2 regions of the Shewanella sp. SP1S1-7 genome follow, and region 1 is predicted to be linked to the other one. Evidence: predicted binding sites of a transcription regulator. Region 1 holds the regulator's gene; the other holds the start of a gene.
The links. Region 1 encodes LexA, which represses DNA repair genes until DNA is damaged. Its sites were predicted from a motif close to TACTGTATNNNNATACAGTA; they were not measured.

Region 2: a site for LexA is predicted at 2,532-2,551, ahead of umuD (translesion error-prone DNA polymerase V autoproteolytic subunit). Genes of this name have one in related genera too.

The regions. Positions count from the first base shown of each region.
Region 1 is NZ_JAUOEU010000004.1:183,583-189,378, reverse strand. It holds gene plsB (glycerol-3-phosphate 1-O-acyltransferase PlsB) at 1-1,493, opposite strand, end outside; gene lexA (transcriptional repressor LexA) at 1,654-2,274, shown strand; gene Q4Q49_RS05325 (cell division inhibitor SulA) at 2,271-2,783, shown strand; gene coxB (cytochrome c oxidase subunit II) at 3,186-4,742, shown strand; gene ctaD (cytochrome c oxidase subunit I) at 4,752-5,796, shown strand, end outside.
Region 2 is NZ_JAUOEU010000001.1:307,300-313,095, reverse strand. It holds gene Q4Q49_RS01330 (cupin domain-containing protein) at 1-644, shown strand, start outside; gene umuC (translesion error-prone DNA polymerase V subunit UmuC) at 827-2,101, opposite strand; gene umuD (translesion error-prone DNA polymerase V autoproteolytic subunit) at 2,098-2,517, opposite strand; gene Q4Q49_RS01315 (SLC13 family permease) at 2,790-4,181, opposite strand; gene Q4Q49_RS01310 (helix-turn-helix transcriptional regulator) at 4,262-5,104, shown strand; gene Q4Q49_RS01305 (hypothetical protein) at 5,149-5,796, opposite strand, start outside.

The sequences.
Region 1 (5,796 bases):
TCAGGATCATCGGCTACCTCATTACGCCAGTTTGGCGCACGCTCATTTAAGAAGTTTTGCAGGGTAATGGGCTCGCCAAAGTTCACATAACCTTGGCCGAAATTACCCAGTTTGCGGATCGCGCCAAACACTTGCCACACAGATTCTTTTTTCTTTTTCTTACCGCTTAATTCTTTATGGTAAGTCGCTACCTCCATCACATGGTCGTAGCCTAAATATACAGGCACTAGCGTGACTGGACGCTCGATACCGCGCAGCACGCTGTTCATCGTCATAGCGATCATGCCAGTTTTGGGCGCCAATAGACGCCCCGTACGTGAGCGGCCGCCTTCGGAGAAATATTCCACCGAATAACCTTTAGCAAACAGTTGATCTAAATATTCACGGAATACTGCGGTATACAGCTTGTTGCCATTAAAACTACGGCGGATAAAGAAGGCACCACCGCGACGGAACATAGGTCCGGCGGGCCAAAAGTTGAGGTTAATACCGGCAGCAATGTGCGGCGGAACCATGCCTTGATAGTACAAAATATACGATAACAGCAGGTAATCCATGTGGCTGCGATGACAAGGCACATAAACAATCTCGTGACCATCGTGGTGCAACTGGCGAACTTGCTCGGCGCCTTTAATGTTGATCCCGCTGTAAAGCTTGTTCCACAACCAAGTTAAAAAACGCTCAGCAATACGCACTAAACTATCTGAGTAATCTGCTGCGATTTCATCAAGGTACTCAATAGCCGTCTCGCGCGCTTGGGTCTCAGAAATCTTTTTGTTGGCCGCTTCTTCTTGAATCGCTTTACGCAGCGACTCGGATTTGAGCAACGAATGAAATAGTGCTTGGCGATTTGGCAACACAGGTCCAGTCATCACCTTACGTTGACGACGGAAATGCACCCGCGCGACCCGCGCTAACTTATGAGCGATCCCCATGTCAGTGCCGTGTTCGTCGGCCATGTATCGCAGGGATACCGCATTCGAAAATTGTACGAAGTTATGTCGACCTAAGAACAAAATCATCAAGCACTTGCGCAGCCAAGTCGGGTTTTCCCGCTCAAACACAGCCGCCTTCATAGTGTCGTCTTCTTTCCCTGGCGTCCGGCCCCAATACAGGCTCACGGGCACCAGTTGAATGTCTAATTCAGGGCGTTCCTTATGCACGGCCAACAAACGCATAAAGCATTCGAGGAAAGGCTCGTTACCGGCACGCTCGCCAAACAGCGGCTTACGCCCTTGAAGGCAGACAACCCGAGGCGCAATCACACCGTTTGCCACTAAAGGCTCATAGGGGCTCGGCAGTCCTAACTTAGCCGTAATTTCGCTCAGGGCAGCGATGTCACTCAGCGATTCCGTTTTCATCACATAAGCAAGGGGTCTGGAGGCATCCAGATTCAGATCGGCAAAGGGATCCTGAGGCACAACAATAGTGTGCACTAAGTGTTTTTGGATCCAGCGTAATGATTTCAACCAAAGAGAGTCGTGTTTAGGCATTATTCTTATGCAATTAAGTACGTTTACTAGCCCGGTAGAATACCAGACTATGGGTAATATTCGCTAATTCTCTCCAACATAGCTAAAAAGTGGTTAATACTTGCGCTGCAAATAATACTGTATATACTAACAGTAACTGTATAGAAAAACAGGAAATACCATGAGACCTTTGACGCCACGCCAAGCTGAAATTTTAGAGCTAATTAAACGAAATATTGCCGATACTGGCATGCCACCCACACGGGCAGAAATCGCGACCCGTTTAGGTTTTAAGAGCGCCAATGCGGCTGAAGAGCATCTTAAAGCGTTGGCGAAAAAGGGCTGCATTGAGATCATGCCAGGCACATCGCGGGGCATTCGTCTGACTGCGGAAGTCGAAGAAGTAACTGAAACAGGTTTACCGCTTATCGGTCAAGTAGCTGCTGGCGAACCTATTCTCGCCCAAGAACATGTTGAACAGTACTACCAAGTCGACCCAAGCATGTTCCATCCCGCCGCCGATTTTTTACTGCGGGTTAAAGGCGACAGCATGAAGAATATTGGCATTCTCGAAGGAGATTTGCTGGCAGTTCATAAAGTACAACAAGCTAGAAATGGTCAAGTGGTTGTCGCTAGAGTCGACGACGATGTCACTGTTAAACGTTTCGAAAAAAAAGGTAATGTGGTCTATCTACACGCCGAAAATGAAGACTATTCCCCGATTAAAGTGGATTTAGGCTATCAAAGTTTAACAATTGAAGGACTCGCCGTCGGTGTGATCCGTAATGGAGATTGGCTATGAACAAACTACTTGGCAATGCACCCCGCCACCCGGGCTTGTGGCTCGATGAAGTCCGTGATGCCGACTATGACTGGCACCATGCACCTATCGCCTGCATGCCAACGAAGACTCAAGGTCGCCAAGAATTAATCCATCTGAGCGCGCAACTCGCCCAGTTAAGCCAACAGGGCCGTTGGTTAGTGCTCATCAACCCGCCGAGTATTGGCTACAAACAAATGCTCGCCAATGCAGGCGTGCGTATGGATAGAGTCTTGCTGGTGCACGCGAAAGATGAAGTGGAAACCCTGTGGGCGATGGAAAAAGCCTTAACAAGTGGTACGTCCAGTGCGGTTATTACTTGGACCCAATCATTAGATGCACGCGATAATCGTCGCCTGCAAATTGTCGCTAAAAGTGCCCGCGCCATGGGCATAGTGCTAGAAGACGTAAACAGTCACTTACATGGCGACGTACGCATTGAGCAAGGTAGCCTCTTCGGCCAACAATCTTTTTTTAGCGCTGTACATTAAATATTCATTTAATTTTTTACCTTGAAAGCCGCCTCGCCTATGAATGTGAGGCTTTTTTTTGGCAATTTTTCAGACAATTAGATAAATAAGTGATCTTGATCAATATTTAAACAGCAAGTATGGTTGGTTTAGTCGGCGATGATATATCGCCGCCCGTGGCAAATAAATCGAGCCGTAATCGAGTTCAAAATGCCACTAAAAATAGAGAACAGATTTATTTCAGTCGTATGTGCCAGCGTGGCTAATACCAGCAGTAATAATACTTAATTAAAAGTAACAGCCGCCAACGCACGTTGAAGTCAAAAAAGCTTTTTTGGGAACTGAAGAGTTTGCATAGAGTTGAGACTTACTGTGTTGCTCTTCTTTGTAGTTGCTATTCGCAATTGGCAGAGGAGAAGTCTTGTGAAGCAATTGTTGTATTGTTTACTCGTGGTGTTATTCGCACCACCGTTGGCCGCCGCGGACATGCGGTTCAACATGACCCCTGGCGTAACCGAGATCAGTGGCAAGGTTTATCACTTGCACATGACCATCTTGTATATCTGCTGCGCCATTGGCCTTGTGGTCTTTGTCGTGATGATTTACGCCATGATCAACCACAGAAAATCCAAAGGCGCTGTCGCGTCCCACTTTCACGAAAGCACTAAAGTTGAAATCGCTTGGACGATTCTGCCATTTATCATTTTGATCTTAATGGCGATTCCTGCGACAAAAACCTTAATTGCGATGGAAGATCCCAGCGACGCCGATCTGACCGTTAAAGTCACGGGTTCCCAATGGAAATGGCATTACAGCTATTTCGATCAAGACATTGATTTTTACAGCATACTCGCAACCCCTAGAGCACAAATCGACGGTACCGAAACCAAGGGTGAACACTACCTATTGGAGGTCGATAAGCCGCTCGTTCTGCCGATAAATCGCAAAATCCGCTTTTTGATGACCTCTGAAGATGTCATCCATTCATGGTGGGTACCTGCTTTTGCCGTGAAGAAAGATGCCAACCCAGGATTTATCAATGAGGCTTGGACTCGCATCGACAAACCCGGTATTTACCGTGGTCAATGCGCCGAACTTTGCGGTAAAGACCATGGTTTTATGCCGATCGTAGTGCAAGCCATACCCGAAGCCGAGTTTGAAGCTTGGGTGACGGAGCAGAAACAAGCCGCAGGCGCGGCGGCAGAAGCCGCTCAAGCCGCTTTATCACAGACCCTTAGCAAAGATGATCTGATGACCCAAGGTGAGCAAGTTTACCTCGGGCACTGCGCAGCCTGCCACCAGCCCAATGGCGAGGGGTTACAAGGCGTATTCCCACACCTCAAAGGCAGTCCGATAGCAACGGGACCGCTCAGCGGCCACCTTGAAATTGTGCTCAACGGTAAAACGGGTACGGCTATGCAAGCCTTTAGTAAGCAATTGACTGCACAAGAAATTGCCGCTGTGATTACCTATGAGCGTAATGCTTGGGGCAATAATACTGGCGATGCTGTACAGGCCAAAGACGTCAACGAGCACATGAACGGTAGTGCAGGCACACAGGCACCTGCTACCGCACCAGCCAATACGACCCCAACTCCCGCACCTACAACTGAGCCCGCAGCAGTTGTCGACTCCGCAACCATAGTGGATCCGGCGAGCCTCCCCACTCTCACCCATGAGGCACTGATGGCCGAAGGTGAAACTGTCTACACCACCACTTGTGCGGCCTGCCATCAGTTGACGGGAGCTGGCATACCACCCGCCTTCCCCGCCCTCGCTGGCAGTGCTATCGCCACTGGGCCCGTCGCCAATCATCTCGATATTGTGATGCACGGCAAAACAGGCACGGCTATGCAAGCATTTGGCAAACAACTCAGCCCACAGCAACTCGCAGCAGTCATTACCTATGAGCGCAATGCTTGGGGCAACAATACCGGCGATACAGTGCAACCTGCTGATATCGCAAGCCATGGACAGTAGGGGATTATGATGAGCACAATGACTCAAGATCAAACCGCAGCCCATGATGACCATCATCATGGTGCGCCAAAGGGCATCATGCGCTGGGTGCTAACCACCAACCATAAAGACATAGGCACTTTGTATTTATGGTTCAGCTTCATTATGTTTTTAACCGGTGGCGCTATGGCCATGGTGATCCGCGCTGAACTGTTTCAGCCCGGATTACAATTGGTCGAGCCCAATTTTTTCAACCAAATGACCACAGTCCATGGGCTGATTATGGTGTTCGGCGCCGTGATGCCAGCCTTTACTGGGCTCGCCAACTGGCTGATCCCTATGATGATTGGGGCGCCCGATATGGCGCTGCCACGGATGAATAACTGGAGTTTTTGGATCTTACCCTTCGCCTTTACCATTTTGCTCAGCTCACTGTTTATGGAAGGCGGCGGGCCTAACTTTGGTTGGACCTTCTACGCGCCACTATCAACCACTTATAGCCCCGATAGCACGGCACTCTTCGTGTTCTCTATTCATATCATGGGGATAAGTTCAATTATGGGCGCAATCAACGTGATTGTGACCATAGTGAACTTACGTGCGCCCGGCATGACATGGATGAAGTTACCGCTATTTGTATGGACTTGGCTTATCACAGCATTCCTGCTGATCGCTGTGATGCCCGTCCTCGCGGGCGCTGTAACTATGGTGCTGACCGATAAGTTTTTCGGCACTAGCTTCTTCGACGCCGCGGGGGGTGGCGATCCTGTGATGTTCCAGCATATTTTCTGGTTCTTCGGCCACCCTGAGGTCTACATCATGATTTTGCCGTCCTTTGGCATTATCTCCGCCATAGTACCCGCCTTCAGCCGCAAACCATTATTTGGCTATGCATCAATGGTTTATGCCACTGCCAGTATTGCAATTCTGTCGTTCCTCGTGTGGGCGCACCACATGTTCACTACAGGCATGCCAGTGTTTGCCGAGCTGTTCTTCATGTATTGCACTATGTTGATTGCGGTGCCAACGGGGGTGAAAGTGTTTAACTGGGTCGCGACTATGTGGCGCGGTTCAC
Region 2 (5,796 bases), on a different contig from region 1:
CTGAGTTGTTGCCTGGCGACATCCTTTATATTCCCCCTGGATTCCCCCATGACGGCATAACCTTAGAACAGTCGTTAAGTTTTTCAGTGGGTTATCGCACCGCCTCCGCCAAAGATATGATAAGTGCTTTGGCCGATCATTTGTCTGAGCAGGATTTAGGCGCACAGCAAATTAAAGATCCAGACCGTGAGCTGACCACCCGTAGTGGCTGTGTCGATAATGGCGATTTAGCGCGATTACGCACCCAACTGACTAATATGTTGACCGATGAACTGGTGAGCGAGTTTTCGGGCCGCTATTTAACTCAGTCAAAATGCGCCTTAGATTTACCCGATGAGCCATTGGACATCACGCAAGACGAAGTGCTCGCTTGGCTTGATGAGCAGCCGCTTATTCGCCTCGGCGGACTGCGCTGTTTGTATTTTGATATCAATGTGGCACAGGGTGTTGTCTATATTAATGGTGATAAGTATCAGCTTTCAGCCGAATTGGCCGCAGTGATCCCATTACTATGTGATAGTAATCAGTTGGATAAAGCTGCCTTAGCCCCTTGGTTAGCCCATGCTGATTTGGTCACGCAACTTACCGAGTGGGTGAATCTAGGCTACTGGTACTTTGAAGATCTCAGCGATGAGGAGTGTTAAGGCGAAATGAGACAAAGCTTGGTATATGTTAATAGCGCTTTAGCGTTAACGCCCGACGGGGCTTAGCGCTATATATTTTTTAGATCTAGATGGGTTTTAGTGCTATATGGATTTTAGAGTTAGTGTAGAGTTAGGTGGGGTCTGTAATTCGCAGGCGGCCATTTAGCAACTGGATTTGTTGATTATTTCACTATGGGCAATTGTGCCCATTGGGTGGTGTAACGAGGGGAAAGCTGCTCACGCTTCATTCCCCAAGTCGGGTCAATACCTTGTCCTGCAAACCAAATTTTTCCATGACCGCTGTGGTTCACTTTATCGAGTAACTGCATCAACTCTTTGCTTTTAGGCCTAGGCGTGACGTCATCGAATAATCCAAGCTGAAACACGCCAGCACCAAAAAAATCCCCTAACATGACACCGGCCTTTGCATAGGCATGACCTTCACGCCAAATGCGTTGCAGTAGGCTTTGGCCAAGGGTGACAAAATCCCGCGTATCATTGCTGGGGCGAACTAAACTGCCCGACAGCGATTTGCTGTACTGGGGAGTTGCATCGCTAAAAGGGCTAGTACGGACAAATACTGACATCGCTTTAGCGTATTTGCGCTCGGAGCGCAGTTTTTCACAGGCCCTAAAAGTGTATTCATTGATTGCCTGTTGCATCGCTTCTAAATTATCAATACGGCTGCCAAAGGAGCGGGAGCTGATAATTTGTTGCTTAGTTGCGGCGACCTCTTGTATGTCATTACAGGCAATGCCGTTAAGTTCGCGTACCGTGCGCTCGACGGTGACAGAAAAGGTGTCGCGGATAAGCTTGGGATGCGCATCCGCCAATTGCAACGCGGTATTTATACCCATGATGTTCAAGCGTTTTGTAAGCCTACGGCCTATTCCCCAGACTTCGTCGACAGGGATAAGCGCCATCAGTCGTCGTTGGCGTTCACGGTCGCGCAAGTCAACCACGCCCCGCGTCGCGGGATAACGTTTCGCGGCATGGTTTGCCAGTTTAGCGAGGGTTTTTGTCGGTCCAATGCCGACGCAAACGCTGATCCCAATCCACTGCGGTATTCGGTGATAAATATTAAGTGCAAGCTGATGAATATCAGTGCATTTATCGAGACGAGAAAGATCTAAAAACGCTTCATCAATACTATACACTTCTACTTTCGGTACCATTTGTTCTAAGGTGGTCATGACTCTATTTGATATGTCGGCATAGAGTGCATAGTTGGAGGAGAATACCGCAACGTGATGCTGGCGGAGTTGGTTTGCGATTTGATACACAGGCACCGCCATCTTGATGCCAAGTTGTTTTGCCTCTGCCGAGCGGGCGACGACGCAGCCATCGTTGTTGGATAACACTACAATCGGCCTGCCAGCTAAATCTGGCCTAAACATCCGCTCACAGGAGGCATAAAAATTATTGCAATCGACGAGTGCGAATAGTGAGGGCGTCATTTGAGCTTTTTCACCACGTTGGTTACCACCCCAAAGATGTTTAACTCAGACTCATCATTGATGGCAATCGGGGAGAATAAGGCATTACGTGGCAGTAATTGCACCACAGGGCGCAGTTGCAATTGCTTTACGGTAAACTCGCCGTTGACTGCTGCGACAACGGTATCCCCGTGGGCCGGCTGTAATGAGCGATCCACCACTAAAATATCACCGGAGAAAATCCCCGCGTCGATCATCGAATCCCCTTGGACTTTGACAAAAAACGTGGCGGCTGGGTGCTTGATGCATAACTCATAGAGATCTAATGTTTGTTCTACATAGTCTTGGGCTGGTGACGGAAATCCTGCGGCAATCAAGGAGCTAAATAGCGAGAGCCGATATTGGGTATGTTTGGCGAAGCGGCCTAGGATCATCATAATAAATCACAATATACTGTACGTATGAACAGTATAGTCTAACAATGAAACTTATCGAAAGAATTTATGTGGAGACAGTTGTGTTATCGACCCAAGCGCAAAGATGCACTTGTTGTAAGCTGTGTGCTGATTGTATGCGCTGTCGAGCGATGAGTGTCGAGGTGCTGGGCAATTGATGATGCCTGCTCTAAAGCACCCTTGGCGGCGTCAATACCGCCAAGGGTGAGTGTTTCGTCAATTTAATTTAGTTAACCCGCTTTAGCTAACGCAATTTAGTTAATCCAACCGAGCCATAGCCACCACAGATAATCCAGTGGGATAAGTGCAATTAGAGTGATTGCCGCCAGCGGTAAGGTGATGTTAAGTAGTTTGCTTAAGGGCTCTTGGGATAATTGCATCGCCAAAATCAACGGGGCAACCTGATAAGGAAAAATCACGGTTGAGAAACCGATCACCTGCGTCATTAATACCGCAGGGGTGGAGAAGCCAGTTGCATTGGCAAAATCTGCCGCCATGGGGGACAACACTGTCGGCACACCTGGAACCGTTGCCACTAATCCCGTCAGCGTCCCCATCAGCGATAACGACATGAAATTCAGGAACGATGCCCCTTGCTGCAATGGTAGCCATTCACTGAACAGTTGACCTAGCGCAGTGCCAAGTCCAGATTGATTGACCAATGCTCCCAGACCTAAGGCCGCCGCGACAAAAATGACGGTCGCAAAATCCACCGAACTATTAAAACTCTTAGGCTCAAGCACTCCCCATTTGGGGAGCAATAACAAGATAGCGGTGGTCAGTCCAACCCACGCCGGATTGATCCCATGCAGTGAATCTGTCGCCCAAAACAGTAAAGTTATCGCAAGTAATACTGTGACTTTCTTTTGCATACCAAGATTATAAGCTTCTGTTTCAATGACGCTTTCAGGCCGATTTTCATCTATTTTTGCAGGAAATAGGAAGACGACTAGCGCCACAATCAATATCGATTTGAGCAAACCAAGGATTGGAAAATGCAGTAAGAGATACTCGGTATAACCAAAATGGATATTGAATAGATTCTCGCTGGAACCCGCCAATATCATATTGGGAATATTCGCGGGCAACACGGCAAAACTGGGCATGTTACACGCCAGTGCCAAGGCGGTCGCAATGCCTATCCGCCCATGACTACCACGAGCAAAACCGACTTGCTCAGCTAACGCCATACCAATTGGCACCATGACCACCGCACGGCCAACGGATGAGGGCATCACAAAGCCAAGCAGCACGGCACTAAAGACCAAACCCGCAATCAAGCGTGGATAACTTGAGGTCAGTATGGGGGCAATCAAACTGGCCATTCTGCGACTTAAACCAGACTGAGTGATGGCACTGCCAATCACAAACCCTGAAATGATTAACCACACCGCAGTCGAGCCGAATCCTGAAAAAAGTACACTCGGCTCAATGAGTTTGAAAATAGTCGCAAGGGCAAAAAATATTAATCCCGCCATAAAGGGCGGGAAAAAACCTGTACTCCAAAACATTAAGGTCACTAATACTACGCCACCGCTATAGGAAAACACCGCGGGATGCTGACTCAGCGGAAAAAGTGCAAGTAAAGTAGCGATCAACAGTGCACTGAAAAACGCTAGCGGTTTAACGTCAATAAAACGTTTCATGTTTACCGACCTATTGGGTTGAATACGTAAAAGATGCCAACTAAGATAGCTGACTTAGTTTGGCGTTTTAAGAGGGTAATATGTCAAAACCTGTTCCTAAAGCGACATTATTAACGCCCAGTGACGTGGCGTTTATCACAGATGCCAATCGACCTGTGCTAACCCATACTCGCAATATGGCGGCGGAAGCGGGCATCGAGCCTCATTCTCATCCGCGGGGGCAGCTACTTTGGGCCGCGAAAGGCTTGTTACGTGTCCGCAGCGACAATGCCGTCTGGGTGGTACCTTCAACCCATGCGGTGTGGATCCCCTGCAATTTGCCCCATCAAGTGAACAGCGAAACCCACGCCCACACTCGCAATATCTATATTGATCCTAGCTATGATGTTAGGCCACAGGATACAAAAGTGGTGATGGTGACGATGACAGCGCTGATGCGCGAACTGGTGCTCAAACTCTGTGAGAGTTCACACCTTTTAGGCAGTGGACAACTGCATCGGCTGGGTTTGGTTGCCATTGATGAGCTCGAAACTCTGGACAGCCTAGATGCTCATTTACCCGCAGGCTCAGATCCAAGACTCAGCCGCTTGATCCAAAAGTTGATCCGGCACCCAACAGTGAATTACACCCTGACCGAGTTAGCCGAAATGGGCGGCGCGAGTGTGAGAACGATTGAACGACTATTCAAAGCTGAAACTGGGCTCACTTATCGACAATGGCGGCAAAGGTTTCGTTTGTTAAATTCGCTTGAAAGCTTAAGCCAAGGAGAGAGCACGACTAGGGTGGCACATAGTCTAGGTTATCTGAGCGTCAGCAGTTTCAGTGCGGCTTTTAAAATGCAATTTGGTTGCACGCCGCAAGATTATCCGCAGCATAAGCTGATGAAAAACAGGAAAAATCAGTTTACTCCCGCGCAAGAATAAACTGAGTCAGCCATAACAAATATCTATGTTTTGTATATCGATTCTTATAATTGGCCAGTCAGAGTGGAGTTAATATTCGTGCTATCTTGTGGGAGTCGAGTAACAAGCTCCGCTCGTTGATGCTCAAGTCTGTTAAACCTTTCTTGGTAAGGGGTTAATGAAATAATGCCAGAGCAGAGTATGAATTTCCCTACGGGGTTATAGATGTATTGGCTGAAAGTATCGATTGATAAATTGCTAGGACATTCATTCAGGGGAGCCGTGTCGTTTAGGAGCGCGGCATAACGATTGGCGGTATCTTGGTGTTGCATCAATGGTAGCAGTAACCACTCTATTAGCTTTGTATTTATGTCAGTATCACTAGTGACCTGTGTCGCTCTGGTTATCTGGGTAAAGTAATACCATTCGCCCCTTTTTACATTGTCAAACGAAAGTACTTCTGGTGACAGTGCATGCTTCCAGCTTGGTGGTAACGCCTCGATTAGTTGTGAATGCGGCAATTGACTCATTACCAACTCTCCAAGTTTCATATTCGCTTCCATTCCAGCATTACTCATCATCTTACCGATAAGCATATGAGTGCTTGCTGATAGCCGTTGCCAAAATAGCATATCTTGGTTGATTGCCTCGGCGACTTGTAGGGGATCCATAGTGCTGGCATCGGTCAGTACATTAAACAGATAGAGTTTTTG